Regions from separate parts of the Streptomyces sp. NPDC040410 genome, predicted to be linked through region 1. Evidence: riboswitches for the same ligand, from Rfam matches in the RefSeq annotation. Region 1 holds a riboswitch; the other holds the start of a gene.

Region 1 (5,340 bases):
GGCAAGCGCACCACCGCGCTGCGCCGGCTGCGGTCGGCCGTACGCTGGTACGCCCCCGCCGGCCAGGCCAAGGGCTGGCGGCTGTGGATCGAGGGCTGGGCGGTGGCCCTGCGCGAGCCCGTGCTGCGGGAGGTCATCCGTGACCTCGACCGGCAGTGGAAGGCGGCCCTGACCGAGGTCGTCGCGGAGGGGGTGGCCGCGGGCGAGTTCCAGTGCCCCGACCCGACGGGCGCGGCCCTGCGCCTGACCGCCCTGCTCGACGGGCTCGCCGTACAGATGACGACCTACGCGGGCACGGTTTCACGTACCCGGGCACTGACGTGGGTGGACGAGGCACTCGCCCGCGAACTGGGCCTGGCACGGGAGGCGTTGACGGCAGCGGCCCGGTGAGCCGCCACCCGCCTCTGCCCCGCCTCAAATGATCGTCCTCCCGGGTCACTTGACGACCCGTGGCACGGCGCTCGGCACGACTGCCGTGGACACCGGATCGCCCGACGGCGCCCCGGCCGCTCCGGTGCCCGGGAGCACGCCGGGGGAGGTCGCGCTGACCGGCATCGCCGGCGTTGCGGCCGCGGGCGCGCCGTCGAGCAACACGGCGCCGGCTCGACCGGGCCGATCAACACGGCGGGCCCGTCGACGGACTCGTCCGGGCGCGGCCGGCTTCGCACCGCGGCGGGCGGCGGAGCCGCTCGGCCGGGCCCTCGCCTCCGGCCGGAACACCCCCCCGCTCCTGCCCCTGCCGGTGCTCGTGGAACCCGCCACGACGGACGCGGTCCGGCGGACGGGAGGGCCCCGGCCCTCACGCCACCGAGTCGATCCGCATCTTGATGTCGTCCGGCGACAACGCCCCCTTGGCCGTCACATGGTCCCCCGACGACTCCCCGCGCAGCCGGCGTCCGATCCACGGAACCAGGTACTCGCGCGCCCAGTGGACGTCGTCCCGCCGGACGTCGAGGGTGCCGCGCGGCGGGAGGGGCGGCCACGGCTGGTCCGGGTCGGCCGGGACCTCCAGGCCGAGGACCTGACCCGCGCGCAGCGCCACCCGCGTGTGGCCCTCGGGCGACAGATGGAGCCGGTCGTCGTCCCAGGCCCGGCGGTCCTGGATGGTCTTCAGGGACCACAGGTCGAGCACCGGGCAGCCGTACCGGTCGGCGATGGCCCGCACATGACCGTTGTAGGTGGCGATCTTGCCGCGCAGGTGCTTGAGAACGGGTACGCCACGGGTGTCGAAGCCGGTGGTCACCATGACGGTGCCACAGACCTCGGTGAGCCGGGCGATCGCCCGCTCGAAGCGCTCGGCGACCTCGTCGGGGTCGGTGCCGGGCCGGATGATGTCGTTGCCGCCGGCAGAGAACGACACCAGGTCCGGGGCCAGTTCGACGGCCTGCGGAAGCTGGTCCTCGACTATCTGGTCGAGGAGTTTGCCGCGCACCGCGAGGTTCGCGTATCTGAAGTCGCCCTCGGGCCGCCGGTCCGCGAGCAGTACCGCGAACCGGTCGGCCCAGCCGACGAACGCCCCGTCGGGGCCGGGGTCGCCGACGCCCTCGGTGAAGCTGTCCCCCACCGACACGTACGACCCGATCACTGATCTGCTGTCACTCTTCGAATCGTCTGCCACATCGGCCCATGATTCACCTTCGGTTGTGACCTACGCGATCGTAGGAAAGGGTTGACGACCGGTGAGATAAGCCACTCCTAAAGGGCTCACCAAACCAGGAATAAGCCTCTGATCAAGGATGTTGCGGCGTGGACTGCCGCACTCGGAAGTCGCCGCCGGGACACACCGAAGGCCGGACCCGGGGATCGGGGTCCGGCCTTCGGCAGCGTGTCGGGCAGGTGTGGTCGTACGCCGGCCTCAGCCGACGGCGACGCCGTGCGAGCGGAGGTACGCGACCGGGTCCACGTCCGAGCCGTAGTCCGGTGTGGTGCGGATCTCGAAGTGCAGATGAGGTCCGGTGACGTTGCCGGTCGCTCCGGAGAGGCCGACCTGCTGGCCCGCGCTGACGGTCTGGCCGGCCGAGACGGAGAGCGAGGACAGGTGGCCGTACTGCGCGTAGTAGCCGTCGTTCAGCTTGATGACGACCTGGTTGCCGTATGCGCCGCCCCAGCCCGCGGAGACGACCGTACCGGCGGCCACGGCCTTGAGCGACGTGCCGGTCGGGACGACGAAGTCGACGCCGGTGTGGTAGCCGCTGGACCACATGCTGCCCGCCACGTGGTACGCCGTGCCGACGGAGGCACCGCTCACCGGGAGGGCGTAGCCGCTGGAGGTGGCAGCGGACTGGGCGGCCTGGGTGGTGGCCGTCGTCTTCTTCGAGGCGGACGAAGACGAAGACGCCTTCGCGGAAGAGGGCTTGGCCGAGGACGACTTCGCGGCGGACGAATTCGCCGATGAGGACGACGGCCTTGCCTTCGGCTTGCTCGTCGCGGCCTTCTTGTTGATGCTGAGCCGCTGCCCGGGGTGGATCAGCGACGGGTTGTCGCCGACGACATCACGGTTGTCCTGGTAGATCCTCTGCCAGCCACCGCTGACATGCTGCTCCGCGGCGATCTTCGAGAGGTAATCGCCCACGCGCACCGAATAGATCCGCACATCCACGTTCTGCGCGGTGTCCTTCTTCCCGGTCGCCTTCTTCGCGGCCGGAGCTGACTGCACGACCTTTTCCGAAACATTCTGGGAAACGGACTGGGCAGTGGCCGCATGGGCGCCGGTGGCTCCCATGAAGGGGAGGGCGAGTGCGGCGCCACCGGTTCCGGCGACGGCGATCGAGCGGGTGAAACGACGGGACTTGGGACGGCGATGCTTACCCTTCGCGGGCATGGCGAATTCCTCTCCGGCGCCTGCGAGGTGAGCTGTCGGGTGCGGACTGGAGATGCCCGGCCACGTCGAAACGCGGCTTTACCCCTAGCCGTTCCGGAGACCGGAACAGGCGGTTGTACCTGTGGGTCCCCCGCTCCTGCCGTGCACGGGTGAGTGTGTGCGGGCTCCGGGCGGCGGCAGGATTGGGCGTCCGTCCGGATCGGTGGCGAACGTAAGCGACCAAGACGCAATGGGACAACCAACAGGTTCCGTGCGAATGCGTTTTACTAGATCCCTTACGGGAATTTACGGTCACCGTGCGTGAATCAAGCGGCCGCCACTCTCCTCAAAAGCCCTTGAAAAGCACCTGAATTACGTGAACATGACGGGCGACGCACGGTCACGAATATGACGCTGCTCACGCGCCTCACCCCAGGACGCCATATTCCAGAAGGAGTTGGAATGAAGGCTGCAATTCGGACAGAAGGCCCAGATGTGGCCGAGCCGGAAAACCGCCGCATCGAGGTCGCCATGCAGTCCGGTCCGCAATCCGTGATGCGGCAACACCGCACCACGGTGAACTCCGCCCGTTTAGCGGCATTTATACGGCACTGTCGGGCCGGGACCGCACAGCCGCAGCGCCGGCACGGGCTCGCCGTGGCCGGAGCAGGGCTCGAAGCGACGCCGGGGTGTGTCGCCCACAGCCGGTCCAACAGGCCGTACGAGGCCCGCACATGGTCGACCCGGAGGCGCCGCGGACACGGCTCGCCGGGCCAGCCGGCGTCGGTGAAGCAGCGGCTGAAGTCCTATGTGACGTAGTCGACCGGCGCGCTGGAGAGCAGGCCGTGGGGCTGCCCCCGGAGGTACTCCTGGACGTCTTCACAGGCGAGGTGCGATACAAGCTGATTGCGGCTTCCATGCGCTTTCGTCCGGGTTGGAACTGCACCCAGTCGGGGTGCACGCGGTGCAGGTCGCTGTCCGATCGGCCATTTCCGGCTCGATCCCAGAGGGCGAACCGCATGCCGAGCGCGTGCACGGCCGGCCCGGTGTCCCGGAACACCAGCCGCAGCCCGTCGTCCGCCACCTCGTGCCGCTCGAAGGTCCACTCGATGCCGCGCCGTCCTCACTGCCGGTCGGCCCGGACAGAAGCCGCATAGAGCCGTTTTCGGCAATCTCCAGCATCAGGACCTTGCAGATCCGAACAGGTGCAATCAAGGCCCAACATCATCAATGGTCGCGGGGGTGTGAGGCAACGCCTGTGGACAACTCATTGCCCCAGGAATCCATGTCGTATCGTCGAGAGCGCGCCCGTCGATGAGCCGCGTCGACGGGCTGGATTGGGAGGAGCCCCCGTGACGCAGCAGGTCCCGTCGACCGAGCCCGAGCTGGCCGGAGTGCGCAACTTCCGTGACGTCGGCGGACTGCCGACGGCGGACGGGCGGCGGGTGCGGCACGGAGTGCTGTTCCGCAGCGGCCACCTCGCCCATGCGACGGAGGAGGACGCCGCCTTCCTCGGCTCCCTGGGCCTGCACACGATCTTCGACTTCCGCAACGCGGCCGACCAGCGGCTCGAAGGCCACGACGTCGAGCTGCCCGGCGTGCGCAATGTGAACATGCCGCTGAGCGACCCCGCGGACGGTGCCGAGTTCTGGAAGATGGTCCGAGACGGCGAGATCGACCAGCTGCGCGCGATCCTCGCCGACGGCAAGGCCGCGAACCGGATGATCACCTCCTACCGCAGGATCATCAAGGAACGGACGGCCGAGCACTCCCGGGTGCTTCGCTCGCTCGCCGAGGACAGCGTCCCCGCCCTGATGCACTGCGCGGCGGGCAAGGACCGGGCGGGACTGTCCATCGCGGTGACCCTGCTCGCCCTGGGCGTGGAGCGCGAGGCGATCCTCGCCGACTACCTGGAGTCCAACGCCACGCACCGCCGCTACAAGGTGCACCGCAGCAGCAAGTCCGCCGCGGCCTACTCCCCCGAGGTCATGGAGCTGCTCAGCCCCCTGTTCGACGCCCGCGCCGAGTACCTTACGGCGGCCCTCGAGACCATCGAGGAGACGTGGGGCGGCGTCGACGCCTACCTGGAGAAGGGGCTGTGCGTCACCCCGGAGATCCGCGAGCGGCTGCGGGAGCGGCTGCTCGACTGACTCCTCAGCCTCTTGCGAGTCGAGGTGCGCGCTGTCGCCGGGCACCCGACCGGGACGCGGACGGACAGTGCCCGCACGCCGCGTCCCTCGGCAACTGTCTCATCGCTGCGAGACGGCCTTGCCCGAGAGGCAAAAGCTCAGCGGTTCGCCACCGCCTGCTTCACCAGTGTCTTGCCGAAATCCCACATCAGCCCGCCGCCGCTGTGCGCGTCGTCCATCACCGCGGTGAACGCGTCCACGAACCGGTCCACTTCCCGCTCGCCGACGATCAGCGGCGGGATCAGCTTGATCACCTCCAGGTGGTCGCCGGAGACCTGGGTGAGGATCCGGTGCCGCTGCAGCAGCGGGACCACCACCATCTGCGCGAACAGCCCCTTGCGCGCGGCCTGC
Region 2 (5,340 bases), on a different contig from region 1:
GTGACCATGACCCGACCGTCCGCCCGCCACGTCCTGCCCGAGTTCACCGAGCGCACGAGCTCCGGACACAGGACGATGGACCCGTACTCGAAGCTGCTGGAGGAGCGGATCGTCTTCCTCGGGACGCCGATCGACGACACCTCGGCCAACGACGTGACGGCGCAGTTCATGCACCTCGAGCACCAGAATCCGGACCGGGACATCTCGCTGTACGTCAACTCTCCGGGCGGCTCGTTCAGCGCGATGTCGGCGATCTACGACACGATGCGGTTCGTCGCCTGCGACGTGGAGACGGTCTGCCTGGGCCAGGCCGGCTCGTCCGCCGCGGTGCTGCTGGCCGCCGGGACTCCGGGCAAGCGGTTCGCGCTCCCGGGTGCGCGGGTGGTGATCCACCAGCCGGCACTGCCCGAGCCCGTGGAGGGACAGGCCATTGATCTCGCCGTCCGGGCCGACGAGTTGGCCCGCGTCCGCGGCCGCCTCGAGGAGATGCTCGTACGGCACACGGGCCGCCACCCGGAGCAAGTGAGCGCGGACATCGAGCGGGACATGATCATGGACGCGCAACAGGCGCTGGAGTACGGCCTGGTGGACCGGATCATCCCCGGCCGCAAGGCCTCCCGCACCGCCCCCGGCGCGAGGTGAGCCGCCCGATGCTGCCGCCGGAGCTGCCGCCCCTGCCCGCCCTGACCCGCGCCGAGGGCGAGTTGATCGACCGCTACCTCGACGTGGTCGACCTGCTGGGCCGCATCAACCCCGCGCATCACGGGGACACGTACCGCGGACTGCGCGCAGCCCAGGCGCTGGTCACCAAGGCGGCCGAACTGCGCGACGCGCTGGACCTGATGCACCGGCGGGGCGAGACCGAACTGCACGCCCCCACGCTGGCGCGCGCGCTGCGCGTGCTGGACGGGGAGCGCCGCACGGCCCGGGTCACCGTGCCCGCGCGCTCCGACAGTTGAGGCATGCGCATCCGATCCCGGGCGATCCGCCACAGCGGCGGAGCGTCCGGAACCGGGTTGAAACGGACCAAATGACGTACCGCTGATTGGAGTAGACGCCCCTCCTTTTTCAGGACCGCCCAAGTTGCACAACGCGCGTAGCCCAGAGGCGGAACGGAACATTCCATTGCTGGTCCGGGGGTGCGCGACCCCCTCAACGCCCCTTCGAACACGGGGGTGTCCACCCGAACGGGTGAGTGGTGAGTAACAACACAAACCCCCGGTTCCGTTGGGCTTTCAGGCCATCTGTGAGTCAAGATCCCTGTCTGACGACAAGCCCCCGCCGCAGCGGCGGGGCGGTCCGGGCGGACGCCGAGTCCTGCCGCCGCCCGGATGACCGGTCGACAGGAGTGGATCGGCAGGAGTGGAGGACCCAATCACGACGGGTCGCCGGGACGGTCGTCTCCGAATGGGAGATGCCGGTCCGAGCAGCCCTTGGGGTGAAGCCGCAGCCGCGGCCGGGCAACTTCGCCAGCCCGAATCCGACAGGTCATCCTTCACAGGCGGCTGACGAAGGGTTGCGCATGACTGCGCTCAATCGTGTCCCGTCGCTCATGGCCCGGGCCTCCACGGCCTCGGCACTGACCATCGCCGCGGTGGGCGGCTCGATCGTGGTCCCCGGTGTCGCCACCGACGCCGCGGCAGCCACGACGGCGACGAAGGCACTTCAGGTGGCGGCCTCCAAGAAGGGCTCCCCCTACAAGTGGGGCGCCACCGGTCCGCGCCGGTTCGACTGCTCCGGGCTCACGCTGTACTCGTTCAAGAAGGCGGGCAAGACACTGCCCCGTACGGCGGCCCAGCAGTACAACAAGACCCGCCACATCTCGGCCAAGAGCCGCAAGGCCGGAGACCTTGTGTTCTTCCACTCGGGCTCCAGCGTCTACCACGTGGGCATCTACGCCGGGAAGGGGAAGATCTGGCACGCCCCGAAGACCGGGGACGTGGTGAAGCTGCAGAAGATCTGGACGAGGAGCGTCTGGTACGGCCGGGTCAGCTGACTCCCCCGGGGAGGCGGCGGTCACCTGACAAGCCGCCGCCTCCCCGGGCCCTCAGGCCCTCAGGCCCTCAGGCGGATCATGCCGGACAGCCCCTACGGCTCCTGCTGCCCGGCTGCTGTCACCGGCTGCTGTCCCGCTGCCGTCACCGGCTCGGCCGGCAGGGACCACGGCAGTTCGATGGAGACCGTCTTGCCGCCCTCACGGGTCGGCCGCACTCTCAGCCTGCCGCCGCACTCCGCGGCCAGCCAGCGAATGATCACCATGCCACGGCCGTTGTCCTGCTGGACGGCGGCCGGCAGGCGTTTGGGGAAGCGCGGATGACTGTCGGTCACGCCGATGCGCAGTTGTTCGTCGCGGTCGAGCGCGATGTCCACCGTGAAGGTGGGTGACTGGCCCAAGGTGTGCTGTACGGCGTTGGTGGCGAGTTCGGAGACGATGAGCCGGATGGTGTCGGCCAGTTCCACGTCCTTCGGCAGTCCCCACTCCGCCAGGGTGCCCACCACGTAGGTACGGGCCGCGGAGACCGAGGCGGGATCGCTCGGCAGAGTGACGGATGATTCCAGATGGTCTGCCATGACGACGTCGTCCCTTTCCCACGGGACCGCAGTCCGACACGGAGCGGATGGTTCGAGTACGGTCCCGGACTGGTGCTTCGTCGCCAGACTGCCATTACCGCGCCGGTCAGGATGGCGATCCACCAAGATCTGCATATATCTGTCGCTCAAAGCGGTGAACTCTCCGACGGAAGAGCGTATTTGGGCGGCCCGGAAGGAGTAAGGAGTTGCGCATGCAGCACGGTCCCGCGGTGCGCCGGCGGAAGCTTGGTGCCGAACTGCGTGCGCTGCGCACCGGCGCGGCACTCACCAGTGGCGAGGCGGCCCGTCTGGTGGGCTGGCACCAGTCGAAGGTGAGCCGGATCGAGACCGGCGCCAGCGGGGTGAAACCGGCCGACGTGCGGTTGCTTCTCGACGCCTACGGCGTGGCGGAACCCCAACTGCGGGAGTTGCTGCTGGCCTTGGCGAGTTCCGACGACGGCGGCGGACGGCACCACTGGTGGCACGCGTACCGCGGAGTGCTGCCGCCGACCTACCGGGACTTCATCAGCCTGGAGTCACAGGCCAGCGCGATGCGCACGCTGGAGACCTCTGTCGTCCCGGGGCTGCTGCAGACACCCGAGTACGCCCGGGCGGTGACCCGGGCCGCGGTGGACGGCCTGGACGACGAGCGGCTGGACGCACTGGTGGAAGTGCGACTGGCCAGGCAGGACGTGCTGCGGGCCGAGCCGCCGCTGCGGCTGAGCGCGGTCCTGGACGAGGCGGTGCTGCGCCGCGAGGTCGGCGGTCCCGGGGTGATGGCGCGGCAGCTGGAGCGGCTGGTGGAGTCGGCACGACTGCCCCAAGTGCGCCTGCAGGTGCTGCCGTTCGCGGCCGGGGCGCATATCGGCGTGACCGGGCCTTTCGTTATCTTCTCATTTTCGCGCACTTCTGATCTAAATGTGGTTGTTCTCGACCACTTGACGAGTAGCCTCTACCTCGAACGGAAAGAAGACCTGGAGGCCTACACCGAGGCCTTCAACTCTCTTCGGATCCACGCCCTTTCGCCCGAGGACTCGTTGGATTACATCGCCGGGATAGGTGCCGGCGCGTAAGGAGGCACCATGTCAGCACTGCCTCGGAACGTACCTTCCAGCACCGCTCTGCACGACGTGCGATGGCTGCGCAGCAGCTACAGCACGGGAGCGAACAACTGCGTCGAGACGGCTCGCCCGCTGACCGGCCCAGGAGCCGGACTGCTCGCCGTACGCGACTCCAAGGACCCGGCCGGGCCCGCACTGCTCTTCTCCCCCGGGAGCTGGGCGGGATTCACGGCCGGGATCGTTTCAGATCACTTCTGATCGTTCCACAGCGCGCACTGCGCGGCCGTGTCACGCCGACTCATGGTCGCGTTTCGCCGATCACATGTACAGCGCGTTCGATCTGCGCCTCGGAGAGGTCCGCGCGGGCGGTCAGCCTCAGCCGTGAGATGCCGTCGGGCACGGAAGGAGGACGGAAGCAACCCACGGCCAGCCCGGCCGCGCGGCAGTCGGCCGCCCACTGCACGGCCCCCTCCGGGGACGGCGCGCGCACGGAGACCACTGCCGCGTCCGGACGTACCGCCTCCAGACCCGCGGCGGTCAGGCGTGCGTGCAGCTCGCCCGCCACCGCGCGCGCCCGCTCCGCCCGCTCCGGCTCGCGGCGCAGCAGCCCCAGGGCCGCCAGGGCCGCGCCCGCCGCCGCGGGGGCGAGGCCCGTGTCGAAGATGAACGTCCGGGCCGCGTTGACCAGGTGGTCGATCACCCGGGCGGGGCCCAGCACGGCTCCGCCCTGGCTGCCGAGCGACTTGGACAGCGTGACCGTCACGACGACGTCGTCGGCGCCCGCGAGCCCCGCCGCGTGCGGGGCGCCGCGGCCGCCGTCGCCGAGCACGCCGAGGCCGTGGGCGTCGTCCACGACCAGCCCCGCTCCGTGCTCCCGGCACGCCTCGGCGAGCGCGGACAGCGGGGCGGCGTCGCCGTCGACGGAGAAGACCGTGTCGGACACCACGACGGCCGGCCCGTCCTGCGTCCGGAGTGCCTTGCGCACGGCGTCGGGTTCGGCGTGCGCGACGACCTGTGTCGTGCCCCGGGCCAGCCGGCAGCCGTCGATCAGCGAGGCGTGGTTTCCCGCGTCGGAGACGATCAGCGAGCCGTGCGGGGCGAGCGCCGTGACCGCTGCGAGGTTGGCCGCGTACCCGGAGGAGAGGACCAGGGCCGCCTCGAAACCGCAGAAGGCGGCCAGCTCGCGTTCCAGCTCGGTGTGAAGATCCGTGGTGCCGGTGACGAGCCGGGAGCCGGTCGCGCCGCCGCCCCAGGTGCGCGCGGCACGCGCCGCGCCCTCGGTGACCTCGGGATGCCGGGCCAGGCCCAGGTAGTCGTTGCTCGCGAGGTCGAGCAGGGGCGAGTCGGCGGGGCGGGGGCGCAGGGTCCGTACGAGTCCGGCGCGGCGGCGCGCTCGCGCCTGCTCGTCGATCCAGCCGAACGCCATGGGTCCTCCGGGGCTTTTGTAGGCAGTGAACAGACCCTAGCGGTACGTTTTGCGACCGACGGTGTGGCAATACCCACACGGCTGACGGGCTCTGTTTGTCCGGTCTCTCCTTGGCCGCGGGCGGTCCTTTAAGACAGGATCGGCTCTCATGGACCTGCTGAACACACTGGTGGACAAGGGGCTTCGGCGCGAGGTGCCGACCCGCGAGGAGGCTCTTGCCGTCCTCGCCACCTCCGACGACGATCTGCTCGACGTGGTGGCCGCGGCCGGAAAGGTACGCCG

Evidence for each region. A riboswitch is a leader RNA that binds a small molecule or an ion and turns the genes downstream of it on or off. The one in region 1 is predicted to bind cyclic di-AMP.
Region 2: another riboswitch for cyclic di-AMP. It lies ahead of ACZ562_RS22645 (C40 family peptidase); the one in region 1 lies ahead of ACZ562_RS01415 (M23 family metallopeptidase).

What each region holds. Positions count from the first base shown of each region.
Region 1 is NZ_JBVIVK010000001.1:316,314-321,653, forward strand. It holds gene ACZ562_RS01405 (TetR/AcrR family transcriptional regulator) at 1-390, shown strand, start outside; gene ACZ562_RS01410 (SGNH/GDSL hydrolase family protein) at 800-1,585, opposite strand; gene ACZ562_RS01415 (M23 family metallopeptidase) at 1,856-2,821, opposite strand; cyclic di-AMP (ydaO/yuaA leader) riboswitch at 2,824-2,983, opposite strand; partial or broken gene ACZ562_RS01420 (alpha-galactosidase) at 3,173-3,836, opposite strand; gene ACZ562_RS01425 (tyrosine-protein phosphatase) at 4,153-4,950, shown strand; gene ACZ562_RS01430 (aspartate aminotransferase family protein) at 5,088-5,340, opposite strand, start outside.
Region 2 is NZ_JBVIVK010000011.1:182,133-187,472, forward strand. It holds gene ACZ562_RS22635 (ATP-dependent Clp protease proteolytic subunit) at 7-642, shown strand; gene ACZ562_RS22640 (hypothetical protein) at 651-959, shown strand; cyclic di-AMP (ydaO/yuaA leader) riboswitch at 1,377-1,519, shown strand; gene ACZ562_RS22645 (C40 family peptidase) at 1,523-1,996, shown strand; gene ACZ562_RS22650 (ATP-binding protein) at 2,089-2,571, opposite strand; gene ACZ562_RS22655 (helix-turn-helix domain-containing protein) at 2,784-3,644, shown strand; gene ACZ562_RS22660 (DUF397 domain-containing protein) at 3,654-3,890, shown strand; gene ACZ562_RS22665 (8-amino-7-oxononanoate synthase) at 3,931-5,058, opposite strand; gene bioB (biotin synthase BioB) at 5,207-5,340, shown strand, end outside.